3 regions of the Weissella sp. ESL1156 genome follow, and region 3 is predicted to be linked to each of the others. Evidence: predicted binding sites of a transcription regulator. Region 3 holds the regulator's gene; each other region holds the start of a gene.

Region 1 (10,978 bases), 800 kb from region 3:
GTAAGTACATACTGGTTTTAGTTGCACGTGTGCTTTCTCTGCTTGTGCAACGACTTCTGCTAGTAACTGTGCTGCAATTCCTTGACCACGCAACTCTGGATCAACATAGGTATGATCAATCGACCAAACTTTGCCACCAAGAATTGCTGGAAATAATATTTCTGCATCTACAATACCGTTTGTTTCGTGAAATAAACGACCAGGTTCATACATAAATTCCATATCAAACCTCCTGGTATCATTATAACCGAATCACAAATATCCATGGGTTATAAACTATCGAAGTGCCCCGACAAAATCAGGTAACCATTTATTCGAAATTGATTTGATACTAACTTTTTCAGAAAAAGAATCAATCGTAACAAATTTACCACCACCAATATAGATACCTGCAGTTGTTGGTAATACACGACTACCCCAAGCTAATAAATCTCCGGGCATCGCTTCAGAAACCGTAAATTGTGTCAGTGCTTGCATTTGTTCACTCACTTCATGAGGAAAACCAACACCTTCAATGCGATTATACATATATTGAATTAATCCACCAGTATCAAAACCAGTATCAATATTTTTTCCTTCTTTCTGATAAGGTACATCAAGTACATCATCTAATACCGTTAATAACGGTTCACATATGCTTTCCATAATCATTTTCATCATTGTTCTCTGAATGCGAGCACCGGTTGTTTTACGAGCAAAATTTGAAACAGTAATCGTCACAGGTTTTTCAGCAATTGGCGGTTCAAACATAATTTCAGCGTCCGCTTCATCATAATCATTCACGTGAACAACACGTCCAGGTTCTATTCTAAATGGCATTATCATTACCTCTACTTGAATGTATAAAAAAAGACTCGCGAACGAGTCTTTTTAATAATAGCTTTTTATTGGTGAATAAACTGAACACCAGCAGTAGAAATTGTACGTTCGTTATATAGCTTACCTGCATAGTTAGCTTCAGAAATAGTAATCGTACCGTCTGAGTTAACAGAGTCAACGACCGCTACGTGTCCATAACTACTTGCACCACCAACACCAGGTGCAAAGTACGCAACAGAACCAACTGATGCAGTTGAATTTACAGTATGACCTGCAGCAGTTGCTGATGCTGGCCATGATGAGGCATTACCCCAGTAATTACCTACCCAACTCAAATCACCCTTAACATACCAAGTGCATTGTCCATATGGGTATGTGTTTCCAGTCGTGTTTGATGAAACATGATTAGTCGTTGTTGATGTTGTCGTCGTAGCAGATGTAGATGTTGTTGTAGCGGCAGCAGAAGCTGTAGATGTCGTTGACACGTTTTGTGGTCGTGCAGCGGCTGAACTTGCTGCGGCAGCCGATGCGTTTGCTGCTGACGTTGCAGCGGCTTGCGCTGCAGCTGAACTAGCAGCAGCTTGACTAGCAGCTAATGAGGCATTTGCTGCTGACGTTGCGGCGGCTTGTGCTGCAGCTGAACTTGCAGCGGCTTGGCTAGCAGCTAATGAGGCATTTGCTGTTGACGTTGCAGCGGCTTGAACAGCAGCTGAACTTGCGGCAGCTTGGCTAGCAGCTAATGAAGCGTTTGCTGCTGATGTTGCAGCTGATTGCGCTGCGGCTGAACTTGCGGCAGCAGCCGACGCATTCGCTGCTGATACATTTGCTGTTGATGTTGTAGCAACTGATTGTGGTGCGGCTGAACTAGCAGCTTGCGATGCAGGTGCTGCACTAGTAGCAACTTGATGTGCAGAAGCTGAAAGATTAATTGTATCACCAACATAGATAATTGATGAAGCTGAAAGATCATCATTTACTGATAACAATTCAGACAAAGTCATACCATTAGCGTTAGCAATTGCCCACAGTGAATCACCAGCTTTAACTGTATAAGTAGCCCCACTAGCAACATGCTTCGTTGCAACTGAAGAAGCAACTGATTGTGCTGCAGACTTTGGTGCAGCTGATCCAGGTATTTCAACCTTTTGACCAACAAGAATCAAATTTGCATTTGCAATTTTGTTTGCTGATACTAAATCATCAACAGTAACGTGGTGTGCAGCTGCTAATGCATAAAGTGTATCCCCAGATTTAACAGTGATAGAATCAGCTGAAGCGACAACTGAACTACCTGCCAAGGCAGCCGCTGCTCCGGCAGTTGCTAATAGCGTATTTTTTACAGATGCGTGCATATTAAGTACCCCTTAAAACTAAAAATTTGTTGTCCTATATTATGTTAAGAAATAGCCCACGAGAACTTTTCTTAAGGTTTTCTTTATCTTTACTACAAGCACTATTGTACTTTATAGACTTTTCATAAAAATGCATTTAATGTTTCATTTATGTTACACAACACAAAATCCTTAATTTTTTCTTTATTTTGTTCGTTTTTAATGCATTTAAAAAAATCAGAGCATCATTCTTGTACAAAAAAAGACGGTAGTCCTAACTACCGCCTATAAATCATTTATACTTTATTAAATAATTTAGCAACTTTATTCAACTTATTTTTCATCTTTTTCAATAGTGATTTTATCATCAACTAACTTTGCAATTAATTGTTTTGCTTCAGGATTATCTAGATAAAAGTCAGCAATTTGATCTTCTAATTGTTCTTGGATAACACGACGTAATGGACGAGCACCCATTTCAGGATTATATCCCAATTCGACAATCTTTTGCTTGACATCGTCAGTAATCGTAATGTGCAAATCCTTTTCTGCAATTGCAGCATTCATATCATTGATCATCAAATCAACAATCTTTAATAAGTTTTCTTTTGAAAGTGCATTGAATTCAACAATGCCGTCAAAACGATTCAAAAACTCTGGCTTGAAATATGGTGCGAGGCGTTCTAGTAGATGTGAACCACTTTGGCTGTCTTCTGGGTCAAAACCAACCTTTGCTTCTTTGACACCGGTACCCGCATTTGATGTCATGATAATAATAGTATCTTTAAATGACACCACATGACCTTGTGCATCAGTTAATCGACCATCATCTAAAATTTGTAAGAACATGTTCATCACATCAGGATGTGCCTTTTCAACCTCATCAAGTAAGATCAATGAATAAGGACGACGACGAACCGCTTCAGTTAGTTGACCAGCTTCTTCATAACCAACATACCCAGCTGGTGCTCCAATCAACTTTGAAACAGAATGTTTCTCCATGTACTCAGACATATCGAATCGAATCATACTATCAGTTGTACCAAATAGTTCCTTTGCCAACTGCTTAGCCGTCTCAGTCTTTCCAACACCTGTTGGTCCAACAAATAAGAAACTACCAATTGGACGACCAGTTTTATTAAAGCCAACGCGATTACGACGAATGGCACGCGCAATCTTTTCAGTGGCTTCTTCTTGCCCAATAACATGAGCTGATAAATTATCACCTAAGTTTCGTAATTGTGTCTGTTCCGTTTCTGCTAATTCACCAACAGGAATACCAGTCTTTTCCTCAACAATTTTTTGAATATCTTCCACTGTTACTGTTTGTGCAGCTTCATTTTGTGGTGCTTGTTGCTTAACGGCTTCTAACTGTAATTCCAAATTATTGACTTGATCACGTAACTTGCTTGCCTTCTCATAATCTTCACGTTCAATAGCTGATTGTTTTTGAGCTTCAGTTGAATGAATCTTATTTTCTAGTTCTTTTGGATCAGCGATTTTAACTGATAAGTTTTTCTTAGAACCCGCTTCATCAATTAAATCAATTGCCTTATCTGGCAAGAAACGCTCTGAAATGTAACGATTTGATAAGTTAACAGCTGCTTCTAGTGCCTCATCTGAATACTTTACCTTGTGGTAGTCTTCATAGCGCGAACGAATACCTTTCAAAATCTGCAGTGCCTCATCTGTTGATGGCTCATTGACTTGAACTGTTTGGAAACGACGAGCAATCGCTGCATCCTTTTCAATTTTACGATACTCATTTAATGTCGTTGCTCCAATCAACTGGAACTCACCACGAGCTAAGGCAGGCTTTAAGATATTACCAGCATCCATTGAACCTTCACCTGCTGTTCCTGCCCCCATAATTTCGTGAATTTCATCAATAAATAGGATGACGTCTTCACGTTTAGATACTTCATCCATCAATTGTTGCATACGCTCTTCGAATTGACCACGCACACCTGTTCCTTGAACAAGTGAGACAACGTCTAAACGAATCACCTCTTTACCTTGCAGCTTACCAGGTACCTTTGCGTTAACAATGGCCTGTGCTAAACCTTCTACAACCGCTGTCTTTCCAACGCCAGCTTCACCAATTAATACTGGATTATTCTTTGTTCGACGGTTAAGCACCTCAATAACACGAGCAATTTCATCATCTCGACCAATTACTGGATCGAACTTACCCTTACGTGCCATTTCAGTCAAATTAATACCGTATTGATCAAGTAAACTATCACCTTGACCATTATTATTGCCCCCATTACCTTGTCCCATTTGTGGGCGGGGCCTTTGCTGGGTACGTTGTGCTTGTTGTGCCCTTGTTGCTTCATTATTCATCATACGAAAAATATCATCAAAATTTGAAAAACCAAATGGATCTTGTGCCATATTACCAGCCTCCTTACAATCTCTTTTATATTCATTATTCCCAATAGATACAATAGTTGCCGTTTGTTTGACCTTTATTGACCTTGCTTACATTATCTATATTAGCACTCTCATGCATAGAGTGCAAGTCAAAAACGCGATTTTTTTATAAAAAAGAATAAATTTTTTGTTCATAAAAAGTCCATTCTTTTGAATATATTTAATTATATTTTAATATTCAATAACTAACTTACCAATCATATTTCCAATAGCAACTTCTCTCTGTGCTGCTAAAATCGTTTTTGCAGATAACCCCGTCATTGTTTTGGTTAACGTTGATTGTACAACACCCTCATCAACTAACTTAGCTAACAAAGTCAATGCGGCTCCCTGCGTCGCAACATTTTTACCAGCATTTGTTTTTGCAAACATAAATTCCCAATCAAGTGATGCTGCTTGATTCTTAATCAAACCAACAGGCAGTGGTGTCGTTGATTGCACAATCGCACCAATATGGCCAAATACATCAACCAACTTAGCAGCTGATTCAAAATGTTGATCAAGTGAATGTAGTACAGCAATATAGGGTATTGTTGTAAACCCTAATTTTTTTACCGCCGTCACATAATCATCACAATGATTGACCACAAAATCTGCCCCCAACTTTTTAACCCAATCAATCGTATCTTGACGTGAAGCGGTCGCAATAACTGTCATTCCCAGCCATTTGCCTAATTGGATCATCATTGAACCAACACCACCAGCACCATTGATCACAAATAAAGTCTCACCTTTAGCACCATCGGCAACCATTTCTATCTGAAATTTATCAGCAAGCATTTCATATGCTGTTAAAAATGTTAACGGCATTGCAGCAGCTTCTACATTCGATAACCTACTTGGTGCTTCGCTAATCAACGCTTCTCTAACAACTTCATATTCAGCATTAGAACCAGTCCGACCTAATTCACCGGCAAAAAACACACGATCACCAATCGCGAATTTTGTCACATCATCCCCCATTGCGACAATCTCGCCAACCGCATCAAATCCCAATACACGTTCTTGACCTGCTGCTGCAGCTAATTCCCATTGTTTCATATCTACCGGGTTCATGCCTGCTGCAGCAACTCTAACCAACACATCATGATTCGACATGTTTGGTCGTTCAATTTTCTTATCTATCAATGGTTTGTTCGCATCCGTTGTTGTTACAACCGCCTTCATCATTTCTGTCATGATTCACTCCCTTATAATAAGTCATGTTTCCCATTATTCCTCTACTTATATGATACTATCTCTACTATAAAAAAAATAGTAATGGCAACGCTATTCGCTGTTGTCATTACTATCGTATAAATACTTAATCTTGTGAACCTTCTGCTGCTGCAACGCCTTCTTTCAGACCAGCCATTTCAACATGATGCTCACGGAAATCTTTATCTTGAATAGGCAAGTGGAGTGCATAATCATTAAAAATCGTTAAATCACCTTCAAGCTCATTCGCATCAAATCCTAGTACGTGACCACCAAAGGTACGATCGTCACTCAAAAAATGAACATGCCAACCAGCTGCAACAGTACCTTGATACAATTCAGGTGAATAGTAACCAACTAATGTTCCTGTCACATCGCGTTTTTCAAACTCGCGTTGTGTTTTTGTAATTTCAGATAACGATGGAAATGGTCGTTCTGACTTAGGTGCCGACCGAACTTTCATATAATCAAAACTACCTCGCAAAACTACACCTGAGAATGTATTCTCTAATTCACGATCACGAACAAGCGAAACCATCTCTTTCATATTACCAGCACTGAAGGTCACTTTTTCTGATGGATCACTAGTATGATGAACAGTCGCAAATGGTACCGTCTTATTCATATCTGTCACGTGATGAATCGTTCCTTCACCGTCCATATAATAAACCTCACCATCGACCATAATCATCTCACCATCAAGACCATCGAAAGTACCAATACCTGCATCCCCATGCTCTTTTAATTCAGCTAAAGTGGCCGTACCACCTAACACTTTCCCCATCAAAGCTTCTAATGTACTATGTTGATAAACTGTTGCCATGATTTTCCTCCTAATATGGTATTTTAACAAAAAACGCCCAGTGAACTGGACGCTTTTTTATATTATTCTGCATCAATTAATTGTGACATTAATTCATAATTATGTGAGTAGTCTACTGGAATATCAACAACAACTGGTCCTTCGGTTGCAAAAGCTTCATCCATAACCGCATCCAATTGGTCAGGTGTTTCAACACGCAATCCCTTGGCACCAGCTGACTCGGCAAACTTCACAATGTCAATATTTGAGAACTTGACACCTGCTGACTCACCATTGTACTTAACTTCCTCTTGGAACTTAACCATATCATAGTGATAATTATCTTGCCAAACAATGTGCACCGTGTTCAAGTGTAGTTGAACAGCAGTTGCCAATTCCATACCTGAAAAGAAGAAACCACCATCACCAGATACTGAGACAGACTTTGCATTTGGCCGAACCATTGCTGCAGCCATAGCCCAAGGTAATCCGACACCTAACGTTTGCATACCATTTGAAATCAAGAAATGACGTGGCACATATGACTTAAAATGACGACCAAGCCACAAATAATGTGAACCAATATCTGATGATAAGGTCATTTCATCAGTCATGTGTGCTTGTAATGACTTAATAATGTTCAATGGGTGGTTTAGATTTGCTTGTGCTGGTGTATACGTTGGTTCTTCTGCCGCATGTAAAGCAGCCTTAAATTCAGTCAACTTGTTCTGAGAAGCAACTGGTAATTCATAACCTGCAATTTGTTCTTGCAATGCTTTCAAAGTATCAGCTAGTGTCCCAACTAATTGACGTTCAGGCGTAAAGTTATTGTCAATTTGAACAGCTTGTGTATCAATTGCCGCAATACGCAAATCAGCATTCTTGTTCCAATTACGTGGTTCATATTCAATTGCGTCATAACCAACTGTAATAACCAAATCAGATTGGGCTAATAATTGGTCACCAACTTGGTTACGGAAGAAACCAATGCGACCAAAGAAAGTCTTTTCTTCTAATTCACGAGAAATAACACCTGCACCTTGATATGTTTCAACAACTGGTAATGTTGTTTGTTCAAGTAATGCATGCAAGGCTGCCGTTGTCGCATCATCTGAACCACGTGCACCGACTAACAAGACTGGTAGCTCCGCAGCTTTAACTTGCTCTGCTAGCCAAGCAATATCTTCGGCAGCTGCAGCACCATAACGTGCCGGCTTAACTGCTGGTAATGCCGCTGCATTTACTTCAGCTTCATCAACGTCTTGTGGTAACGAAACAAATGCGGCACCTGGCTTTGGACCATTTGCAGCAGCGAAAGCATTTGAAATAATTTCCGAAATGTTATTTGGATCTTGAATTTCTACTGAATAGTTTGTAATTGGTGCAAACAAAGTTGCTGATGGTGTACTTTGATGTGTCAAACGGTATAAATCTTTACGTTGTACTTGACCACCAATTGCCAAAACCGGATCATTTTCAGCAGTCGCCGTCATCAAACCAGAAGCTAAATTACCAACCCCAGGTCCTGAAGTAACTGCAACGACACCAGTTTTACCAGTGATACGTGAAAATGCTTGTGCCATAAAAACAGCATTTTGTTCGTGCCGTGTCACAATTAATTTTGGTGCTTTCTTACCTTCACTAGGATGATCTAATTTTTCAAACAAACGATCAATTTTAGCGCCAGGAATACCAAACACTAAGTCAACGCCATGGTTATTTAAACTGTCGACAACTAAGTCGGCACCAGTCTTCTTTTCTTCAGACATGTACTCTACCTCTTTAATATATTGCCAATAAGCATCAATGCCTATATTGTAGCGCGTTCTGTCAATATTTAGTAGTAAAAAACTACCATTATTTTAGACATAACGGTAGTTCATTTTTTCACAATACGTATAATAATCGAATATAAAGCGTTTTCATTTATTATAAACTTTTATTCAAAATTTCTATCAACATTTTAGCAGATTTTTGCATTTTTGCTTGTTCATCATCTGATAATTGCACTTCAATCACTTGCTCGATACCATTTGCACCAATTACAGCTGGTGTCCCAATATACAAATCATTTAATCCGTATTGTCCATCCAACGGTGCACCCACTGGTAAAATGATTCGTTCATCACGGAAAATTGCTCGCGTGATACGTGCTAAGGATGCGCCGATGCCATAGAAGGTTGCACCTTTTCGCGCAATGATGTCATAAGCCTTATGTGCTGTATCAAATAAGATTTGTTCTAAATCTTCAGCTGTCATTCCTGCTTCAGTTGCCCATACCTTCAATGGACGACCACCAATGGTCGCTTCATCAAAGTTGGCAAATTCTGAATCGCCATGTTCACCCAGAATATATGCTGACACTGCTTCAGGAGCAACTTTAAATCGTCGTCCCAATGCCACTCGTAATCTCGCTGTATCTAGCGACGTCCCTGAGCCAAAGACACGTTCTTTTGAAAACCCCGACATTTTTTGTACAGCAGTCGTTAAAATATCAACTGGATTAGCAGCAACTAAGAAGATACCGTTAAACCCACTGGCAATAATTTCTGACACAATGACTTTCATAATTTTTAAATTCTTATCAACTAAATCCAGTCGTGTTTCACCTGGCTTCTGTGGCGCACCAGCCGTAATAACAACTAAGTCTGCATCATGAGCATCTGCATATGTCCCTGACCAGACCTGCTTATTAAATGTCCAAGCAGTTGTATCTTCCAGATCCATAGCATCTCCTGTCGTTCGATTCTGGTCAATATCAACAATTACTAACTCCTCAGCAATACCTTGTTGCATCAATGCAAAAGCATATGATGAACCAACAGCGCCATCGCCAACCAAAACAACCTTTTGATGGTGTTGTGTCATAATTCATTCCTCCAAAAAATAGACAATAATGGAAACCATTATTAAAGTGTCATAACCAAAGACACCGTCGCAACAACGCACATCAAAAAGGGCGGTCGTCGTACAAACGGTCGTCTCTATCTGGCTATTTATAATCTTCTCAAACTTGCTCCACTATCATAACGACTAACTTTGTTTTTTGCAACTCTAATGCCACCAATCTTTTTAACGATTTTGACAAATAATGATAAACAAAAAGCGTTAACCATTCTTAACGAATAACTAACACTTCCCGCATCTGTAAAACTGGGCATACTGGATTCGAACCAGTGCATGATGGCACCAGAAACCATTGCCTTACCACTTGGCTAATGCCCAAAAACAACTATTAAATCATACAACATACTAACCACAAATTCAAGCCTAATCAAACAAAAAAGATATTCACGATATACAATTCAAACCAAAAAGTTAGCTTGTCAATTTACTTTTCCTATATATTGGTTGGTATATTTTCACCAAATCGCTCCATGAAAGTTAATATTTTTTTGGCCCTTTCATCACCTACTTCTAAAATCCAATTTTCAAAACGCATTTCAATTTGTTTACTCAAAGCTTGTTCAACTTTGTAACCATGTATCGTTAAATGTAATAACATGCGACGACGATCGGTAATATCTGCTTCTTGCCAAATATATTTTTTCCGTAGAAGCATACGAATCTGCCTTGATATAGCAGCACGCGTCACTTGACGCCGTGCAACAATATCAGTCAAAGTTAGCCCATCATGTTGCGCCACACTACGCATAATTAAATATTGCTCAAAAGACAGATCATAAACCGCCGCCGGTTCCGCAACCGTGTCATTTAAATATTTTAACGTTGCTAAGTAAGCATTAATATATTGTGCCACAAGTGTCATCTTTTTTCTCCAAAATCATTTTGTTTGTCACAGAAATAATTTTAACGAATGATTTTCACCGTGTCAGACTAATTTTTTTGAAAAAAAAGATTAGCCCGCGAATGGCTAATCTCTAAGAATCGTTTCTTATTAACGAACAATCATGACTGTGACAGGTGCGTTGTTTGCAACGTAACTTGACTGTGATCCAAAATATTTTTCTGTTCCTTGTTGTGAATGTGAACCAATCACGACCATATCTGGCTGTACAGCAGGAATAACATCTTTAACGATGACCTCACCGGGCTTTCCTTCTGCAATACGCGTATCGACATCTGTGACACCATTTTCTAAAGCCATTTCACGATATCGCTTTAATGCACGTTGAACATCATCTTCTGCAGCTGTTGTACTCTCTTTTGAAAAGAAATCAAAAACATTTAACTGTCCCTTTTCAAAAATTGAAATAATGGTTAATTTCGCATTATCTTCACGTGCCTGGTGAATGCCATTAACTAAAGCCATTTGACCTAAATTTGAATCATCAACAGCGACAAGAATGTGTTTGAATTGTTTACCAATTGCCATCTATACTCTCCTATCATACTATTACTGGTTATACTAACTAGTAAGCAAAATAGCCTA
Region 2 (10,978 bases), 700 kb from region 3:
GCTAAAAAGACCGAACATCAACCGGTACATAAGAGAAAAAAGCAATCAACGGTTGATAAAGAGGCCATGACGTCTCAGGATAGTCATAAAAAAACTGGATTTGATGTGAAAGCAGTTTTGAAAGATCAACCGGGGGTTCCTAGTATTTATTCTGTTAAGCTAGCAAATAAACAATTAACCATTGTTTTTGCAGATGATGGCACAAATTCACTCGAAAGTTTTATGACGGCTTATGCCAAAGCAACCACCCTCATTTTAAAGCAGGCAGCAGCGCAAACGTCTGATATTGATAGTGTGGCTATTGCACAGCAAGTGAAATTAGAAGACGGTACTGAATACGCAGTTGCAGGTAAGTGGCAGAAAGATCAGTTAACAAATACTGTCAAATTAGCAACAACGGCAACTGCTAAAGATTTGCTTCTTAGTGCTAGCCACTATTCTATTGGTGGCTCGGTATGGGACACATTTTCACAACAACAAAAAAATGACTATCAAAATCATCAACAAGGTGGTCAAGTACAAACAACTGACGATAGTTTTAATCAGTGGGTACAAGCAGGGATTGTGAAAAATAAATAATCTTTGATTTAAGTAGTTTTTGTTGCATCTAACACGTATCATAAAAGGGTCGAAGTCTATGCCAAATATGGCAGACTTTGACCCTTTCAATTATGTTCTGTATTCTGTATGACGGAACGGTTTAATTAAATAGCATGGCATAAATTGAAATGTACATTAATGTTGCACCTGCTAAAACAAAAAGATGCCAGTAAACATGATTTAATGGTAGTTGTGGCATGAGGTAAAGCAAGGCACCCAAAGTGTATGTTATGCCACCAGCTAATAAGAAATTAAATGAAAACGATGTTAAGGCAACGTGTAGAGCGGGAAAGGCCAGAATAATCAACCAGCCCATCAAGACATAAATGATGACTGAAAGCCAAGGCCAACGACCGACAAAAAATAAATCATAAACAAAGCCAAGAATAGTGCATAATAGAATGGTTAGCCAAATTGGCCAACCAATTTTTGGACTAAGGAAGAGCCAGGTGTAAGGCGTGTAACTTCCCAGGATGACTAAATAAATGCCTGAGTGATCTAAAAATTGAAAAATTTTACCCGCTTTAGTAAAAATTAATGCGTGGAATAAGGTTGAAGCGAGTAAAAAACTGATAATAGATGCAGCATAAATTGATAAGGCAACCATTGTAAATGCACCAAAATGATGTTGCACACTCTTAATCATTAATAGTGTTGCACCAACGATGGCTGCCATCACACCAAGACCGTGAGTGACGGCATTGAGTGTCTCATAGGTAATTAGATAGCGGCGATTTTCTTTTGTTAGAGTAGGCATAGGCTTCTCCTTTACCAGTTAATTGGCTATTTATTTGAATGACAATATGTTTATAATTATGATAACTGTTTCATCTAGTTTTGTAAACTAAATGTTATAGTATTAAAATAAGTGGGGTTTCATAATGTTAATGACAATGATTAAAGGGATGATGATTGGATTTGCTTTCGTGGCACCAATCGGCATGCAAAATTTGTATGTATTTAATAATGCACTAACGAATTCATTTAAACGTTCGTTAGTTTATGTTCTTTTTGTTTGGATTGCTGACTCGTTGTTTTCAATGGCGGCCTTTTTTGGTATGGGAGCAATTATTAGTTCAGCAGCATGGCTAAAATTAACTGTCATGTTGATTGGTGGGATGCTAGTCATTTGGATTGGTTGGGATATTTTAAGAAGTGCGAATACAGTACAACTCAACACACATGCTAATCACTTACCTGCACATAAAGCTTTATTGACAGCATTTATTGTTTCATGGGCGAATCCACAAGCTTTAATTGATGGTAGTTTATTATTAGGTGCTTTAAGAGGAACATTGGCTAGTGATGCGGTTTGGCCATTTATCATTGGTGTCATGATGGCAACGTTTATTTGGTTTAATGGCATTACAATTATCATGAATATCCTAAAAGATCGGCTACCTCGAAAAGTGCTTGTCTGTGTAAATGCTATATCTGGAATTATCGTCTTAGGTTATGGTGGTTATTTATTAATTGAGGCAATGATTGCTATCTTTTAAATGATGACACTTCATATTAACGAAAAGCATCGATTGACCTTGATTTTTTGCATATAACCATGTAAAATTGCTTTCATAGCAATACACTAGAGGGTATAGGTTAGGTTACTATTAGCGACAAAGTCATTTTGGTGAAAGATTTTGAGTGACAACTTAGAAAGTAGCTAGTGGGCTTTATCAATGAAATTGTAGTAGTTGATAACGTGGTGACGCGTTAAGTCTTAATGAGATAGAGAATACTCTAATTCAGGTGGTACCGCGATAAAGTCGCCCTGATTATACAATATTGTATGATCAGGGTTTTTTTAATGGGTCAATTATAGAATAAATTTAATAAAAGTAAGGAGTTCAAGTTATGCGAGAAATTGATATGCCGAGCAAGTATAATCCAACAGCGGTTGAAGCGGGTCGTTATGATAAGTGGGTGCAAGAGAAGCGCTTCAAACCTTCAGAAAATAAGAAGGCTCGTCCCTATTCAATTGTTATTCCGCCACCGAACGTGACTGGTAAATTACACTTAGGTCACGCTTGGGATACAACGTTACAAGATATGTTGATTCGTCAAAAGCGAATGCAAGGTTTTGATACGTTATGGTTACCAGGAATGGATCATGCGGGAATTGCTACGCAAGCTAAAGTTGAGCAACGTTTAGCCAAAGAAGGTATTTCGCGTTATGATTTGGGACGTGACAAATTTGTTGAACAAGTATGGGATTGGAAAAATGAATATGCAGCAACTATTAAAGCGCAATGGGGAAAACTAGGGCTATCTTTGGATTTTGACCGTGAACGCTTTACGCTAGATGAAGGGTTATCAGAAGCTGTTCGTAAAGTATTCGTGACTTTGTACAAGAAAGGCTTGATCTATCGGGGCGAGTACATCATCAATTGGGACCCGAAAGCTCGGACAGCCTTGTCGGATATCGAGGTCATTCATCAAGATGATGAAGGTGCCTTTTATCATGTACAGTATCCATTTGTGGATCCTGAAACAACGTATCAAGGAAAGCATTATATTGAAATTGCAACAACTCGTCCTGAAACAATGTTTGGGGATGTGGCAGTTGCTGTACATCCTTCAGATGAACGTTATAAAGATTTGGTTGGTAAAAAGGTCTTAGTGCCACTTGTTAATCGTGAAGTACCAATTATTGCTGACGAATATGTTGACCCTGAGTTTGGTTCAGGGATGGTTAAAATTACACCAGCTCATGATCCAAATGATTTTGGTGTTGGTAATCGTCATAATTTGGAACGAATCAATACGATGAATGAAGACGCTTCAATGAACGAACGTGCTGGTAAGTATGTTGGTATGGATCGTTTTGATGCCCGCAAAGCAATGGTTGCCGATTTAGAAGCTGGTGGTTGGATGTTGTCAGTTGAACCAATCGTGCACGCAGTTGGTCATTCAGAACGTACTGGTGTGCAAGTTGAATCACGGTTGTCAACACAATGGTTTGTTAAGATGAAACCATTGGCTGAACAAGCATTGGCTATGCAAAAATCGGACGATCGTGTTGATTTCTATCCGCCACGTTTTGAAGGTACCTTTACTCGTTGGATGGATGACATTCATGATTGGGTGATTTCTCGTCAATTATGGTGGGGACACCAAATTCCCGCTTGGTACCATAAAGAGACTGGTGAAATGTATGTTGGTATGGAAGCGCCTGCTGATAGTGAGAATTGGGAACAAGATCCTGATGTTTTGGATACATGGTTTTCATCAGCTTTGTGGCCATTTTCAACAATGGGTTGGCCTGATACAGATGCGGCAGACTTTAAGCGCTACTTCCCAACAGATACTTTGGTCACAGGGTATGATATTATCTTCTTCTGGGTCGCACGTATGATGTTCCAATCAAAAGAATTTACTGGTCGACGGCCATTCAAGAATGTGTTGATTCATGGCTTGATTCGTGATGAGCAAGGTCGTAAGATGTCAAAGTCATTAGGCAATGGTATTGACCCGATGGATGTCATTGAGAAGTATGGTGCAGATGCTTTACGTTGGTTCTTGGCAACTGGGTCAACACCCGGTCAAGATGTTCGTTTTTCATATACAAAGATGGATTCAGCATGGAATTTCATTAATAAGATTTGGAATGCTTCACGTTATGTATTGATGAACTTATCAGATGATACAAAGGCAATTTTGCCAACTGACAAATCAAAGTTCTCATTGGCTGATAAATGGATTCTGTCACGTCTCAATACAACGATTGAAATGGTGACAAAGAATTTTGATAAGTTTGAGTTCGGTGAAGCTGGCCGCGCATTGTATAACTTTATTTGGAATGATTTTGCTGACTGGTACATTGAAATGACTAAAGAGACCCTTAATGGGAATGATGAGGTTGCTCAAAAGACAGTGCAAGCAATTCTGGCATATGTATTAGATAATACGCTACGGTTGTTGCATCCAATTATGCCATTTGTTACTGAAGCCATTTGGCAAGAAATGCCTCACGAGGGTGAAACAATTGTTACGGCAAGTTACCCAACTATTGATGATGCATTGCATGATCAACAAGCTGAAACTGATTTTAATAGTTTGATTGACTTAATTAAGGCTGTTCGAACAATTCGAACAGAGGCCAACGCGCCTATGTCAACGACAATCGATGTTTTGATTAAGACGACGGATCAGAACTTGCAACGTATTTTCAAGGATAATGCAGACTACATTAATCGTTTTGTTAAGCCAAAGACTTTGCAAATTGCGGCTGAAATTGATGCTCCTGATCTAGCCATGACGCAAATTATCTCTGGTGCCGAAATTTTTGTTCCATTAGCTGAGTTAATTGATTTGGATGAAGAAATAGCTCGTCTGCAAGAAGAGGTGAAGAAGTTTACAGGTGAAGTAACACGTGCCAATAGTAAATTAGGTAACGAAAAGTTTGTCAATAATGCGCCTGAAAAAGTTGTCGCAGCTGAACGCGAAAAGTTAGTTGATTGGGAAAATAAGTTGCAAGCAACGAATGATCGCTTAGCACAATTAAAAGAGGCAAACAAGTAAAACAGCTACTTGCAGTAATAGTAAGGTAAGTGTATAATTTAACATATTGTGAATAACGAATTTAAGCGGTTCGTCGTTACAATGCAGTAAATTACACATGCAGAAGCGCCATCTACAATGTAGACGGCGCTTTTGTTTATCATTGTAAAAATCGAGGTTAAAATGGCAAAAATAGAAACGGTTGCTGATGCAATTTCATATATTCATGGCCGTCATAAATGGTCCAAGACGCCTACTTTTAATCGATTAAACAAAGTTTTAACGCGATTAGGACATCCGGAACGACAATCACAATACGTTCATATTACCGGTACAAATGGTAAGGGATCAACTAGTAAGATGGTTGCACAATTATTACGAGCCAGTGGCTTAAGGGTTGGATTATTTACATCACCATATATTTTGTCATTTAATGAGCGTATTCAAGATGATCAGGGTAATATTGATGATAATGATTTATTGGATTTGGTGCAGCGCTTGGCACCAGTCATTGATCAAATGGATGATGAATTAACAACTGGGTTAACTGAGTTTGAAACACTGACAGTTATGATGTTTATGTATTTTTCAGAACACCCAGTTGATGTGGTTGTGTTGGAAGTCGGTGTCGGCGGCACGTGGGATTCAACGACGGTCATTCCAGATAAAATTGTTTCTGTGATTACCACCGTTGGCTTGGATCACATGCAGGTATTAGGTGACACAATAACAAAAATTGCAACACAAAAAGCCGGCATTATTCAAAAACAGCGTCCTGTTGTTGTGGGACGATTAACACCAGCAGCTAATCAAGTGATTGATACAGTGGCAACTGCTATGGGTGCATCCGTGTATCGTTTGGGACAACAATTTCAAGTGACCGCATTACCAGATGAAAATCTATGGGGTGAAACATTCGATGTATCGGGGACAATTAATTATCAGCAAGTATTTGTTGACTTGATTGGTCATTATCAAATTGATAATGCAGCCGTTGCGTTACAAACAGCTCAGTTGGTTACCAACTTTTTTAAACGCCAATTGACACCGAAAATGGTGACACAAGCGCTAAAAACAGTTTGGTGGCCGGTTCGGTTTGAAAAAATTGCAACAGACCCGATAATTATATTAGATGGTTCACACAATGAACCAGGAATAAAGGCGCTAATCGAAATTTTAACAACGCGATTTAAAAAAAAGACGATTCACATTTTATTTGGTGTCTTACAGGATAAAAATTATCCTCAAATGTTACAATTACTTGCTGACCTACCAAATGTTGATTTGCATGTGGTTGGATTTCAAGGACCGAATAATCGTCAACCACTTGAGCCATCATTAGCAGCACATCAAGTTCGTACACAGCACGTAACTGTCCATCGGACGTGGCAAGTGGGTCTTGATATTGTTAAAAAGGAAAGCAGTACGAACGATATCATTTTATTGACTGGTTCACTGTATTTTGTATCTGAGGTACGACAAGCGCTTGCTGATCAAGAATAACCTAGCGTCAAATGGGTTGATTTGATACAGTAGATGGAGAATGAGATTAGGTAAGATAACACATCATGCCTAAGATGGAGTGATAAATATGATTATTTTACAAGCAAGTAATGTGGCGCGACGTTTTAATGGTGTCACATTCTTTAAAAATATTTCGATGCAAGTACAGAATAAAGCCCGAGTTGGTTTAGTTGGGCGCAACGGCGCTGGAAAATCAACATTATTAAAAATGTTGATTGGTGAAACAACACCTGATGAAGGTGAAATTTCAATGAAAAAAGGCATTCGATTAGCCTATTTGGCTCAAAATTCAGGATTAGATTCGAAATTATCTGTCTATAATGAAATGTTGACAGCCTTTGCCGATGTGATTGCTTTGGAAGAACGGATGCGTCAAATGGAAGCGGAAATTGCTGCAACGACGGACTATGAAAGTGATGACTATACAGAGTTGTTGACAGCTTATGATCAAACGCAACACGATTTTGATGAGAAGAATGGTTATGGATATGATGCAACGATTCGCTCAGTATTACACGGTTTTGGCTTTGATGAGTCATTTTATGATCAAAAAATTGCAGCCCTCTCTGGGGGCCAGCGAACGCGACTAGCCATTGCAAAGCAACTATTGGAGACACCAGATCTGTTAATTTTAGACGAACCAACGAATCATTTAGATATGCAAACGTTGGCTTGGTTAGAACAATATTTAAAGAATTATCAAGGTGCATTGCTAATCGTGTCACATGATCGATATTTCTTGGACCGTGTTGTGACTGAAATCTACGATATGCACTCTGGTCAACTAGACCACTATAAGGGTAATTATAGTGATTTTATGCAACAAAAAGCGGCTAAGGTTTTGCAAGAACAAAAGGCATATGATAAGCAACAAGCTGAAATTGCAAAATTGGAAGATTTTGTTAAGCGAAATATTGTGCGGGCATCAACAACAAAACGGGCGCAATCAAGGCGCAAACAATTAGCAAGAATGAAGCGCATCGAAGCACCCAAGAATGAGTCTGGTGTTGCTCATATTCAGTTTGTTGCTGATGAAGATTCTGGTAATGAAGTGTTACGTGTAACAGATGTGAAGTTGGGATATGATATGACGCATGTCTTAGCCGAAAATGTTAATGTTGCTGTTGATAAGCAACATGCAGTTGCTTTAGTTGGCCCTAATGGTATTGGTAAATCAACCTTTATTAAAACGATTCTGGGTAAACTTCCCTTGTTAGCGGGGCGAATTAAATTAGGGGCTAATGTTTCAGTTGGTTATTATGATCAAGAACAACAAACATTAGACAATAAAAAATCTGTGATTGATACCATTTGGGATGAACATCCTAAGATGCCCGAAAAGGATGTTCGGTCGATTTTAGGTTCATTCATGTTTTCTGGGGAGGCAGTAGAAAAATTAGTATCAGCATTATCAGGTGGTGAACGGGCACGACTATTATTGACTAAATTGGCTTTGGAACATGCAAACTTTTTAATTCTTGATGAACCAACTAATCATTTGGATATTGATTCTCGTGAAGTTTTAGAAACGGCTTTAAATGAATATAATGGGACAATTTTCTTTGTGTCGCATGATCGTTATTTTATTAATGAAGTTGCAACTGAAGTGATTGAACTTTCGCCAAATGGTACACGCTTTTTTGATGGCGATTATGATTACTATCTTGAAAAGACAGCTGCTGAGAAAGATAAGCAATTGGCAAAGGAGACAAATAGCACAACAGCTGAAACGACTGTTGTCTCCGAAAAAACCCAGACGTTATCACGAACTGCGTTAAAAGAACAACAACGCGAACAGCGACGATTGGAACGTGCAGTTACTGGTATTGAGGAGCAAATGACCGCATTAACGGATCAACGTGATGATTTAAATGTTGCGTTGAATGATCCAACGAATAGCTCTGATTTAGAGAAATTAACGGATCTTTCTAATAAAATTGCAACGCTTGATAAACAATTAGCAGATATTGAGGATCAATGGACTGAAGCAAGTCTTGCTTTGGAAACATTTCTTGCTGACGATCATTAATAGCAGATTGTGTCATTGATATATTTTGATAAAGGACCGTCAATCTATTTGTGAAGTGCCCCATAATCGTTAGATTTTTATGTCTAACAATTATGGGGCACTTCATTGTTGGATTGGCGGTTTTTGTTTGTTATGACAACGAAATGAGCTATGAGTTTTTCTAAATAAAATCTGTTTTTTTGATATTTTGTCAAACAAAAGTTTGCAAAAAGTGATGAATGTGTTATTATTGATAGTGTTAATTAGCACTTGTATATAAAGAGTGCTAACAAATAGAAAATTTTAACCTGTGGAGGTCAGATAACATGTTGAAACCATTAGGAGATCGTGTTGTATTGCAAGTATCAGAAGCACCTGAGCAATCAGTTGGGGGTATTTTATTAGCTTCTAATGCACAAGAAAAGTCAGTTACAGGAAAAGTTGTTGCCGTTTCGACACAAGCGGTAGGTGACTTGTCAGCACCGGCTGCAGTCAAAGAAGGCGATAATGTCATATTTGATAAGTTTGCTGGTACTGAAATTAGTGTTGATGGGGTTGATTATTTGGTTGTCCACGAAAAAGACATTGTGGCAGTGTTGTAATTTAAATAATTAATGAAAATAGAGGGTCGTAAATATGGCAAAAGATATTGAATTTTCAGAAGATGCACGTGCAAAAATGCAAGCAGGTGTTGATAAGTTAGCTGATACAGTAAAGACAACCATTGGTCCTAAAGGACGTAATGTTGTGATTGAACAAAGTTATGGTGCACCAACAATTACGAATGATGGTGTAACAATTGCAAAGGCAGTTGAGTTAGAAGATCATTTCGAAGACATGGGTGCAAAATTAGTTGCCGAAGTTGCTTCAAAGACAAATGATATTGCTGGTGATGGTACAACGACTGCGACAGTTTTGGCACAAGCCATCATTAATGAAGGTATGAAGAATGTTACAGCTGGTGCTAACCCAGTTGGTGTTCGTCGGGGAATTGAATTAGCAACTGACGCAGCTGTTAAATCATTGCATGATATGTCAAAGACAGTATCAACAAAAGAAGAGATCACACAAATTGCATCTATCTCTGCTGCTAACCCAGAAGTTGGTAAGTTGATTGCTGAAGCAATGGAAAAGGTTGGCAATGATGGTGTCATTACCATTGAAGAGTCAAAGGGTATTGAGACAACTTTGGATGTTGTTGAAGGAATGCAATTTGATCGTGGTTACATGTCACAATACATGGTTACTGACAATGATAAGATGGAAGCATCATTAGATAATCCATATATCTTGATTACAGATAAGAAAATTGGTAATATCCAAGAAATCTTACCATTGCTACAAAGTGTTGTTGAGCAAGGTCGTGCTTTGTTGATCATTGCTGATGATATTACCGGTGAGGCATTGCCAACACTTGTTTTGAACAAGATGCGTGGTACATTTAACGTTGTTGCTGTGAAGGCACCTGGTTTTGGTGATCGTCGTAAGGCACAACTTGAAGACATTGCTATCCTAACAGGTGGTACAGTTATTACTGACGATTTAGGCTTGAACTTGAAGGATACAACGATCAACCAACTTGGACAAGCTGCTAAGGTTACGGTGACAAAGGACAATACAACAATTGTTGAAGGCAATGGTGATTCTGCAGCAATTCACGAACGTGTTGAAATCATTAAGGGTCAAATTGCAGAGACAACCTCTGATTTCGATCGTGAGAAGTTGCAAGAGCGTCTTGCTAAGTTAGCTGGTGGTGTCGCTGTTGTTAAAGTTGGTGCAGCTACCGAAACTGAATTAAAAGAGCGTAAGTACCGAATCGAAGATGCTTTGAATGCTACTCGCGCTGCAGTTGAGGAAGGCTTCGTTTCTGGTGGTGGTACTGCATTAGTTAATGCCATCCCAGCTGTTGATGCGTTATCAGAAGAAGGTGACGTACAAACAGGAATTAATATTGTTAAGCGTGCCTTAGAAGAACCAGTTCGCCAAATCGCAGAAAATGCTGGTGTTGAAGGTTCAGTGATCGTTAACCAATTGAAGAATGAAGAGGTTGGTATTGGTTACAACGCTGCAACTGGTGAGTGGGCTGATATGATCAAGGCTGGTATTGTTGATCCAACCAAGGTAACACGTTCTGCTTTGCAAAATGCCGCTTCTGTTTCAGCTTTGTTGTTAACAACTGAAGCAGTTATTGCTGAACAACCTAAGGATGATACTGCTGCTCAAATGCCTGCACAAGGTGGTATGCCCGGCATGATGTAAAATCATAAATGCTTGGTTTACTATCAAAACGGATTTCGGCATATCGTCATGATATTGCTACTTATTTTGATAAAAAAGGTCTTAAAT
Region 3 (10,978 bases):
CGTTTACGGTTGGCGCAACAACGCGTGTTTATGGCTTGTTGCACGGATTAATGATGTTCATTCAAATGATTTTAGTAATTTGGATGGTCTATACGATTCAAAAGATGGTCATTCAAAATTATAATGATGTGGCAAAGTTTGTAAAATCATTAGTAATCACTTTGGCTATATATTTAATTCTTATCGTTGTACCGCAAATATTGTATTTATTTGGCATGACGCAATTAGAGCATTGGATTAATCCGATTGCCCATTTGTTTGAGCGTCATTGGCAAGGTAGAGAATTTTATGCGAATGGTAGTTATGTGACAACATCTAAACGTGTTAATGGCTTTGAGCCTGAAGCTGCCTATCTTGCATTACTAGTTGGTATCGCATTCAGTCCAATGTTGTTGATGCTGATTCAGGAACCAATTAAAAACTTCAAAAAACGTTGGGTATACTGGGCAGTATTGGGCTTGAGTTTAATGAGTATGCTGGTTTTGCTACTTGCAAAGACAACGACTGGATTTTTGTTAATTGCAGTGATTGCAGTCGTTTATTGGTTAGCTGCACCAAAACAACAAAAAATTGGCTTATTTATCCTAGGTATATTTGGCTTTTTCGGTATTGTTGCTGCTTACTACGTCATACCAAGTATTCATAGTTTGCTTAATACTTGGATCTTTGAAAAGGGTGGTACTGATAATCGTCTTGGTGGCACAATTGCGTTGATTAAAACTTGGTTGCAACATCCGTTATTTGGTGTTGGGTATGGTTACGAAGGACAATATATCATAGATAACTTGCCAGCATGGTCAAAGGATAATTTTGAATTCCAAGAAGTTTATACAAAGCAAGCTTATCCAATCTTAAATGATTTGTTTGGTTGGCTTTCTAGATATGGTGTTATTTTCTTGCTGATCTTCGTGTGGTTATTGATGGGGCTTATTAAGCGGTCTTTGATTGTTTTAAAGTCACTGCGTGGTAAGAATGACCAGCATAGTGTCCTTTATCGTGTGTCGATTAAAGCGTTCTATATGACGATTATTACAATCACCATTGTGAGTGCAGTAACACCATCAAATGTCCTTTCATGGCCGATCTTATTAATGTTATTCTTTTATTGGCGTGTTATTCATATTGCAGAGGAGGAAATGTTGAACAATGAAAATCCTAATTGCAACACATAAAAAGTACGATATTCCTCAAATGCCTGGTTATCAGCCTATTATGGTAGGATCTGCTTTAAGAGATGAAATTCCAACGACGTATTTGCGAGATGATACTGGCAAGAATATTTCAGAGTTGAACCCTTTTTTTAATGAATTAACAGCGTTATATTGGGCGAAATATAATTTAAAAGATGAGGAAATTATCGGATTAGATCATTATCGTCGTTATCTTGGGATTACTTCAGGACATGATTTGAAAAATGTGCTTAACCAGCAACAAATTGATGATGCATTATCAAAAGTAGATGTTCTTTTACCAAAACAACGTAATTATTATATTGAGTCACAAAAAGATCATTACTTGAATGCACATCAACATGAACCATATTTTGAAATGCAACGGGTGATTAAAGAAAATTTTCCAAAATATTTACCAGCATTTGAAAAAATGGAGAAGAGTAAAAAGGCGCATTTATTTAATATGAGTGTGATGAAACAGGCTGATTTTCAGTCTTATACAGACTTTTTGTTTGGTGTTTTAAATCAAGTTGCTCAAAATATTCCTTATGAGACTTATGAAGGACAAGAACGACGCGTCTTCGGCTTTTTATCTGAAAGATTGATGGACACATGGTTATATACTGAGGGAAAAACTTTCCTTGAATTTCCGGTTATTACAACAGAAAAAACAAATTGGTTAGATAAAGGGACACAGTTTTTAAAGCGTAAATTTTTAAAAAATACTAACAAGAAGGTCCACTTTTAAAACACAATATCCTGAATTTATGGTAAAGTAAATTCAGGATATTTTTATAGATATATATAGAGGAAATTAATCAATGACTTTAAACGATAAAAATTATGACTATCTCGTAGTAGGAGCTGGTCCATTTGGTGCAATTTTTGCTTATGAGGCTGCAAAGCGTGGTAAGCGTTCACTTATCATTGAAAAGCGACCACATATTGCGGGTAATACTTATACCCATACAGACCATGGCATTACGGTTCATGATTTTGGTGCGCATATTTTCCATACAGATAACAAAGAGGTCTGGGAATATATTAACCAATTTGCTGAGTTTAACGGTTATCAAAATCAAGTAGTGGCAAACTACAAGGGTGAACTTTATAATTTGCCATTCAACATGAATACCTTTTATGAGATGTGGGGAACGAAGACGCCAGCTGAAGCACAAGCTAAGATTGAAGAACAAAAAAAAGCCGCGCTCGCTGAATTAGGTGATCGTGAGCCACGCAACCTAGAGGAACAAGCAATCTCATTAATTGGTACGGATATTTATCAAAAATTAGTTAAGGGATATACTGAAAAGCAATGGGGACGCAAGGCAACGGAATTACCAGCTTTCATTATTAAGCGGCTACCCGTCCGTTTTATTTATGATAATAATTACTTTAACCACCGTTACCAAGGTATTCCGGTTGGCGGTTATACGCAAATCTTTGAAAAGATGCTGGATAATGAGTTGATCGATGTGCGTGTCAATGAAGATTTCTTTGATCACAAGGCAGAATATATTGCTGAATTCCCACGCATTGTTTATACGGGTATGATCGATCAATTCTTTGATTATAAGTATGGTGAATTAGAATACCGTTCAGTTCGTTTTGAATCAGAATTGAAGCACACGGATAATTATCAAGGTAATTCAGTCATCAATTATACAGATGCGGAGACACCTTATACACGTGTGATGGAATGGAAGCATTTTGATGGCTTATCAGATGATGGCGTAACGATTATTACCAAGGAATATCCACAGGAATGGGATCGTTCAAAGGAAGCATATTATCCTGTTAATGATGAGAAAAACACGAATTTGTATAAGCAATATGCAAAGGAAGCACGTCAACATAAAGACCAATTTATTTTTGGCGGTCGTCTAGGACAATATCGTTACTATGACATGGATCAAGTGTTTAATGCAGCATTTAATACTGTTAAGAAAGAATTTGATATCCCAGCAGATTTCAACTTTGCTCATGATGAGGAACACTAAAACATTGTTAATATAACCTGTTAATGAGGTACAATCATCCGATGAAAAGGTGCGTTGTGCCTTATTTTTCTAAGAACTTAATACTTAGATGATAAATTATTTAAGAATGGTATGGGGTATTTCAGTGGCAATAGGCATTGCTATTCAAATTTTAGTTTACTTTTTATAACTGAAATAAGCCTGACTAATTCATCTATTGGCTTTATCTCAGATAACTGAGATAATTTGTTAAGTAAAAATACCAACTATAAATAAAATCATGTCATAATAGAACTTGATTTTATTTATATATAAGGGAAGAGAACATGCAAGTTGTAAAAAATTATTTATATAATGTCTTTTATCAGTTATTAGTGGTATTAGCACCATTGATAACAATGACGTATTTGTCACATGTACTTGGTGCTAACGGTATGGGAATACAAGCATGGACAAATTCAATTGTGAGTTATTTTCTATTATTTGCGACATTAGGTATTACACTATATGGTCAACGAGAAATTGCTTATGTTCGCGATGATATTGAACTACGCAATCGACGATTCTGGGAAATTCAGATTCTACACACGCTCGTCAGTTTACTTGCTATTTTTGCCTATTTGCTTTTTGTTTATTTGATGCGCAATGTTTCGGGTGAATTTAATCAAAATACACACCAATTATATTTACAAACTTGGGTCATTGTTTCAGGTTTGCTAGATATTTCTTGGTATTTCATGGGCTTAGAAGACTTTAAAAAGACGGTTATTCGAAATTCACTAGTCAAAATAGCGATGGTCGTCCTCATCTTTTTGGTTGTGAAATCACCTGATGACGTTAACAATTATATTTTGTTACTAGCATTGACACAGGTTTTAGGTAATTTATCAATGTGGTTTTATATACCCGGACAAGTTAAATTGCCAAAGATTAAAACATTACGTTTGAAACAACATCTGATACCAACGTTAGCATTGTTTATGCCGACAATTGCAACGCAAATTTACTTACAGTTAAATAAAACAATGCTGCCTCTTTTTCAACCCGATTCAATTGGTTTGTCTGCATTCTATGAAAATGCTGACAAGATTATTAAGGTGTCATTAGCGCTTGTGACCGCATTAGGGACGGTGATGCTACCACGTGTTGCAAATTATTTTGTTAAAGGTAATTTATCAGCAGTGAATAAGGCAATTTATAAGTCAATGGATTTTGTGACCGCATTATCTGTACCATTAATGTTTGGTATGATGGCCTTGGGACCGAAAACATCTATTTGGTATATGGGTTGGTCATTTTTACCAGCCGGTTGGACAATATCAATATTATCGCCTATCATTGTTTTGATTGCTTGGAGTAATGTGCTAGGAACACAATATTTGATGCCAGTCAGCCGTACGAAGGACTACACGATGTCTGTGACGATTGGAGCAATTTTAAATGTTATTTTAAATTTCATTGCAATTCCAATGTGGAGTCTTTACGGTGCAGCAGTTGCAACAGTATTATCTGAAGCAGCAGTGACGATTTATCAATTAATTGTTGTGAGGCATGATTTATCTATTACAAGACTGTTTACTGGTGTTTGGAAGTATTTTGTTGCGGGCATAATTATGTTTGCGATCCTGATACCAATGACGTTGAAGTTACAACCTAATCCGAGTGGCACTGTTGTCAGTATAGCGGTTGGTACCGTCGTTTATTTTGCGGTGGTGATATTGCTACGTGCGAATATCGTGACAGAAGGGCTAACTTTTGTAAAAAAATTTTTTAAAAAATAAGAAATAAGGAAAATTTTGCTATAATAGAATGCAGTAAGTTTTTAAAAGGGGAAGACATGGCAAAGCTATCTTTGATTGTACCGGTTTTTAACGAACAAGATACCGTAAATTTGTTTTATAACGCAATAGAAGAAGAACACAAAAATTTTTCCGAATATGAATTGGAATATTGGTTCATTGATGATGGCTCTTCTGATAAGACAATGGCTGTCGTGGAGGAATTAATTGCAAAAGATGATCATGTGCATACAGTGTCATTTTCTAGAAATTTTGGTAAGGAATCGGCATTATACGCTGGCTTAGAACATGCAACCGGTGATTACGTTGCTGTCATGGACGTCGATTTACAAGATCCACCAGCAATGTTACCAGAAATGTTAGCCGGCGTGTCATCTGGTGAATGGGATGCTGTCGGTGCACGTCGTACGAATCGACAGGGAGAACCAATTATTCGTTCATGGTTCTCAAAGCTATTTTATAAATTGATCAATGCAATGTCCGATACACATATCGTTGAAGGTGCACGAGACTTTCGTGTCATGAGTCGACAAATGGTGGATGCTATTTTAAGCATGCAAGAATATAATCGGTTTTCAAAAGGTATTTTTTCGTGGGTAGGATTTAAACAGAAGTACTTAGACTATGAAAATAAAGATCGGGTTGCTGGACAAACATCATGGTCTTTTTGGGGATTGTTCAAATACTCTATTGAAGGCTTTATTGATTTCTCACGAGCTCCTTTGTTATTGGTTTCTTTGTTAGGTGGTTTGGCATTTCTCCTGGCAATTATTGGTGCAATTATTGTCTTTATTCGAGCAATTTTGTATCCAAGTACATCCGTATTTGGTTGGCCGTCAATGGTTGTTATCATTTTGGCTCTTGGTGGTGTACAACTGTTAAGTATTGGTATTGTTGGTCGTTATATTTCAAATATTTATTTGGAAGTTAAAAAACGACCAATTTATGTGGCTAAAAAGGTGAAATAATCTAAGCCTCTTTTTAGGTCAAATCTGTATAAGTAAGTCTGAGTAATGTTAATTAACTCAAAAATAAAGAATGAAATAGTTGGGAGACTATAAAAATGACTGTGAGTGCGGTTGTGGTAACATATAATCGACTACCTATGTTAAAAGAGGTCGTTGAGGCCTTACAAAATTCTGAAACTAAGGTAGATAATATTATTATTGTTGATAATAATAGTGAAAAAGAGACACAAGAATATTTAACCAGTTTGGGTGATGCAATTCGTTATGTCCGTTTGACAGAAAATATTGGTGGATCGGGTGGCTTTAATAAAGGTGTTCGCTACTTTATGGAAGAGACGAATGATGATTATGTTTGGTTAATGGATGATGATACCGTACCAACACCAACGGCACTAACAGAATTAGTGAATGCTGCTGATAAACTAAATAATCAATTTGGCTTTTTGGCTTCTGATGTACGATGGACGGATAATTCTCGCGCACAAATGAATTTACCAGCACCAAAAAAACGATTCCATAAAATTCCACTCGATGCAACGGCACTTGAACCATTGCGTAATGCGACTTTCGTTTCTGTTATGTTTAGTCGAGAAATCGTCGCAAATATTGGCTTGCCAATTACTGAATTCTTTATTTGGGGCGATGATATTGAATATACAGAACGTTCAGCACGGGTATTGCCAGGTTATATGGTACCGACTTCTCGAGTGATCCATAAGATGGCTAATAATATTGCCTCTAATGTCTCGCTAGATACAATTAATCGAGTGCCACGTTATTTCTATGCATTCCGTAATCAAATGTACTTTAGTCGGCAAAGAGGGTTATTGTTATACCTGCGGACCCATCTTAAGGTGTTGTACGAAATTTTTAGAGTGTTTCGTAACCACCAACCAAATATGAAGTTACGATTAAAAATGATTATTAAAGGAACGGTTACTGGATGGTTCTTCCGTCCTAAGGTTGAATTTGCAAAAAATAAAAAATTAAATGACTAGTATCGAAAGATGGTCTATGGTAAAGGTTGTTAATGCGTCATTAGCAATCTTTTTTTATTTTGAAAAAAGGGCCATTATTTCGGTGTTATCACGTACAATATAGTAAGACTATGTTTTTAAAGGAGCGATAGAGTCGTGGGTTCAAAAATTAAAGCTGTTATTAATAAGCATCCCAATATAAGCACGTTATTATTATTTGCCATATTAAGTTTTTTACTGATATTACCTTATCTGCACGGACCGGCTTACCAGCATAATCCGGGATGGGATGGTCGTTTTCATATTTCACGTATTGCCGAAAGTTATTTGAATTTAAAAGCGGGACATATGACGCAAATTAATCCAAGTATGATGACGAAAACTTTCGGATCATTTGGTTATCCTGAAAATATGTTTTATCCAATTTTTACGCTATTGCCAGAAGCTTTTTTGCAAGTCATTGTTGGCAATGCTTATTTGGCGTATCTGATTTTTGTTGCACTAATCTTCTTTTTGACTTTTACATCAATGTACGTTGTGACACTAAAATTAACTCATAATCGCTATACGGCACTATTAAGTAGCATTTTATACGGCTTTGGTCACTTTACACTAACAATTACATTGTTTTATCGGAGCTTTGGCGGATCATTTGCATTTATTTTTATACCAATTGCTTTTTTGGGTATGTATCAAATTGCAGTTGGTGATTATAAACAGTGGTGGCTTTTATCACTTGGTGTCACCGGATTGATTTTTAGTGACTTGCCAGATGCCTGTGTTGCACTTTTATTATTAATGCTATGTTTCTTTGCAACTTTAACGCTATCAGAACCGTTAAAGGTAAAATGGTTTAGACTATTGAGGCTCGTATATGCAGGTATATTAACGGGTTGTCTGACAGCCTTTTTCTTATTACCATTAATGCAAAATCTATTATTTGTGAAAAATATTTCCGTAAATAAATTGATTTTATCCAAGACAACTTATGCACTTACAAGTCTATTTATTACTAGCAATATTGCATCATATAGTTTGGGCATACTAGGAATAATTTTGTTTGTGTGTGTCGCCATTCGTTGGCACAAGTTTCAAGCACCTTTAAAATATTATGCTGTCATTATGTTATTGTCAGTGATATTGGCCTCTAATGTTTTTCCATGGCCAATTTTTGATAAATATTTTAGTTTTATTCAATTTGTTGGACGTTTTTTATATTTTGCAACGTTCTTATCTTCATTGTTAGGCGCCATTGCATTAAAGGATTTAATTACCAATAAGCATAACCGCCTAATAATAATTAGTTTGTTTGGCTTAATTGGTTTGATGACAGCAACTAGTTTAAACTTCAATATTAAACATAATCCAGAAAATAATGCAGTAACCATTGTTAAGTGGCAAGACTTTCAAAAAAGTACATTAAATAACTATGTTTATGATTATTTGCCAAAACAAAGTGTTGGATTAAAGTATCAGTTAGAGCAACATAATATTCCAGCAATTAATCCTAATCAAAATATACAACAGCTGAGCTGGTCGACAGGCTATAATGTTATTCACTATCAGATTAGTTCTAAGCAAGCAAATCAACGATTGTTACTGCCAAATATATATTATCCAGGGTTCCATACGTACGTTAATGATAAAGAAATGACTACTAAGTATACCAAGGAAAATCTAATCGCTGTTGCTATTAAAAAAGGGCATAATAAAATTGATATTAGATACAAAAACACACCAGTTAGAATTTTTGCAAACTGGCTTAGCCTAGTATCGTGGTTAATCTTGATAATCATTGGCAGTATGAAAATCATCAAAGCAAAACATAAATCATAGATGGGGCAAGTAGCGGCATAAATAGGTCACTACTTGCTTTTTTGAACAGTTAATGCTTGATATACCGGGAAAAGTAATCTAATTTAGCACTTAATAATAAAGAGTGCTAAAAAGTGTTGACAAGTAACGATAAGGCGTGTACTATAATAACTGTTAGCACGAAGTAGTTGAGAGTGCTAAGAAAGGTGGCGCGTATGTTAACGAAAAGACAGCAGCTAATATTAGCTACAATAGTTCGCGATTACGCAAAAACCGGCAAAGCTGTTGGATCAAAAACACTATTGAGTGAATTGGGTTTGACAGTAAGTTCAGCGACTGTGCGAAACGAGATGGCACTACTAGAAGAATTAGGCTTGCTACAAAAAGAGCATACTTCGTCAGGACGTGTACCTTCACAAAGAGGCTATCGTTACTATGTTGATGAATTAATGCATCAGCATCGTTTATCAAAAGTCGTTCAGGAATCTTTAGAACGTGTGTTTAATCGCAATTTTCAAGAAATTGATGATTTAATGCAAACAATGGTAAATGAGTTAGCAATTCTAACAGGTTATACGGTTGTTGCTCTAAAACCTGAATCGATTGATATTCGACTATCAGGCTTCCGTTTGGTACCAATTAATGGTCAGCAAATCATGGCGATTATAGTTACTAATGATGGACAAGTGACAAGTCAAAGTTTCAGATTACCAGAAGGTATGTCGGTGCGAAACCTTGATGATATGGTTGATTATATTAATAAGACATTAGTGAACCAACCGATTATTGATGTTTTAAAAACATTGACTGGTGATTTACCTTGGCAAATGGAACGAACGATTCGAACACCGGTTGCTTTTTTGCAACTGTTTGGTGATGTATTAGCTCGTTCGATTCATGAACAAGTATTCATTGGTGGTTATTTAAATGTTCTAGACTTCACGGTTAATTCGAGTTTGCAAGACGTTAAGCAATTGTATCAGTTGCTTGATTCGGCAAATGATATGCGTCGGGTTGTTGGAACAGCAAATGATGGCGTAATGGTACAAATTGGTGATGAGAATGGTAATAATTTATTATCACCATATAGCCTAGTATCAGCCACATACCGTGTTGCACAGTACGGTGTTGGTGCGATAGCCATACTTGGCCCAACATCAATGCGATATGCTGATATGGTTAGTTTGGTTGATGCGTTCCGTAGTGCTTTAACACAGCAGTTATTAGAATACTATCGTTAGAAAAGAGGTGTTAACATGTCAGAAGAAAAGCAGAACCCTGAAGAAGAGCTAGAAGCTACCAGTGAAGAAACAGATGTTGACGCTGAAACGCAAACGACTGAATCTGAGGAAGCCGAAGTAAAAACTGAAGTAGATCAAATTGCAGATTTGAAAGTGAAAGTTGCTGAAGCTGAAGATAATTATTTGCGTGCACATGCTGAAATGCAAAATATGCAGTCTCGTTATGCAAAAGAGCAAGTTCAAGCTGTGAAATTTGCTAATCAAAAATTGGCGGCGTCAATTTTACCAGCTGTCGATAATCTTGAACGCGCATTACAAGTTGAAGCTGACGATGGTGCAGCTGAACAAATTAAAAAAGGTGTTGAGATGGTTTATAAAACATTAATTTCAGCGCTTGAAGAGCATGATGTGAAAGCGGTTGGTGAAGCTGGTGAAGCATTTGATCCTAACTTCCACCAAGCGATTCAGTCAGTACCAGCTGATGATGATCATCCAGCTGATACAATTGCGACGGTTCTTCAAAAGGGATATGTTTTAGCTGATCGTGTTATTCGACCAGCAATGGTAGCTGTTTATAATTAACATAGCGACCGACCATTAGCACAATATAAAAATAAAAAATCTGATCAAAAAGAGGTAAATTATTATGTCAAAGATCATTGGAATTGATTTAGGAACAACAAATTCTGCTGTTGCAGTTATGGAAGGTGGCGCACCAAAGATTATTACTAATCCAAATGGTGGTCGGACAACACCATCAGCAGTTTCATTTAAGAATGGTGAAACACAAGTTGGTGATACTGCAAAGCGTCAAGCAATTACTAATCCAGACACGATTTTATCAATTAAGTCACACATGGGTGAGCCTGGTTATAAGGTTACTGTAGATGGTAAAGATTATACACCCCAAGAAATTTCAGCAATGATTTTGCAATACATTAAGAAGTATGCTGAAGATTACTTAGGTGAGACAGTTGATAAGGCAGTGATTACTGTCCCTGCATACTTTAATGACGCACAACGTCAA

The links. The regulator HrcA, encoded in region 3, represses chaperone genes, less so after heat shock. The targets are predictions, from matches to a motif close to TTAGCACTCNNNNNNNNNGAGTGCTAA.
Region 1: the regulator HrcA is predicted to act here: its motif matches at 4,649-4,675, upstream of ACSKY2_RS04945 (ATP-dependent Clp protease ATP-binding subunit).
Region 2: the regulator HrcA is predicted to act here: its motif matches at 8,896-8,922, upstream of ACSKY2_RS04505 (co-chaperone GroES).

Annotation. Positions count from the first base shown of each region.
Region 1 covers NZ_CP196372.1:982,844-993,821, forward strand. Annotated here, with positions in the region: gene ACSKY2_RS04930 (GNAT family N-acetyltransferase) at 1-222, opposite strand, end outside; gene ACSKY2_RS04935 (NlpC/P60 family protein) at 277-819, opposite strand; gene ACSKY2_RS04940 (LysM peptidoglycan-binding domain-containing protein) at 885-2,171, opposite strand; gene ACSKY2_RS04945 (ATP-dependent Clp protease ATP-binding subunit) at 2,484-4,547, opposite strand; gene ACSKY2_RS04950 (zinc-binding alcohol dehydrogenase family protein) at 4,758-5,765, opposite strand; gene budA (acetolactate decarboxylase) at 5,890-6,606, opposite strand; gene alsS (acetolactate synthase AlsS) at 6,669-8,354, opposite strand; gene ACSKY2_RS04965 (L-lactate dehydrogenase) at 8,515-9,453, opposite strand; tRNA gene ACSKY2_RS04970 (tRNA-Gln) at 9,739-9,810, opposite strand; gene ACSKY2_RS04975 (MarR family winged helix-turn-helix transcriptional regulator) at 9,926-10,354, opposite strand; gene ACSKY2_RS04980 (universal stress protein) at 10,484-10,921, opposite strand.
Region 2 covers NZ_CP196372.1:889,765-900,742, reverse strand. Annotated here, with positions in the region: gene ACSKY2_RS04535 (hypothetical protein) at 1-579, shown strand, start outside; gene trhA (PAQR family membrane homeostasis protein TrhA) at 701-1,357, opposite strand; gene ACSKY2_RS04525 (LysE/ArgO family amino acid transporter) at 1,482-2,099, shown strand; T-box leader at 2,172-2,377, shown strand; gene ACSKY2_RS04520 (valine--tRNA ligase) at 2,455-5,121, shown strand; gene ACSKY2_RS04515 (bifunctional folylpolyglutamate synthase/dihydrofolate synthase) at 5,284-6,603, shown strand; gene ACSKY2_RS04510 (ABC-F family ATP-binding cassette domain-containing protein) at 6,692-8,653, shown strand; gene ACSKY2_RS04505 (co-chaperone GroES) at 8,959-9,234, shown strand; gene groL (chaperonin GroEL) at 9,269-10,891, shown strand.
Region 3 covers NZ_CP196372.1:185,310-196,287, forward strand. Annotated here, with positions in the region: gene ACSKY2_RS00970 (hypothetical protein) at 1-1,172, shown strand, start outside; gene ACSKY2_RS00975 (DUF4422 domain-containing protein) at 1,147-1,920, shown strand; gene glf (UDP-galactopyranose mutase) at 1,994-3,172, shown strand; gene ACSKY2_RS00985 (flippase) at 3,478-4,932, shown strand; gene ACSKY2_RS00990 (glycosyltransferase family 2 protein) at 4,989-5,918, shown strand; gene ACSKY2_RS00995 (glycosyltransferase family 2 protein) at 6,014-6,916, shown strand; gene ACSKY2_RS01000 (YfhO family protein) at 7,052-8,731, shown strand; gene hrcA (heat-inducible transcriptional repressor HrcA) at 8,926-9,951, shown strand; gene grpE (nucleotide exchange factor GrpE) at 9,967-10,533, shown strand; gene dnaK (molecular chaperone DnaK) at 10,598-10,978, shown strand, end outside.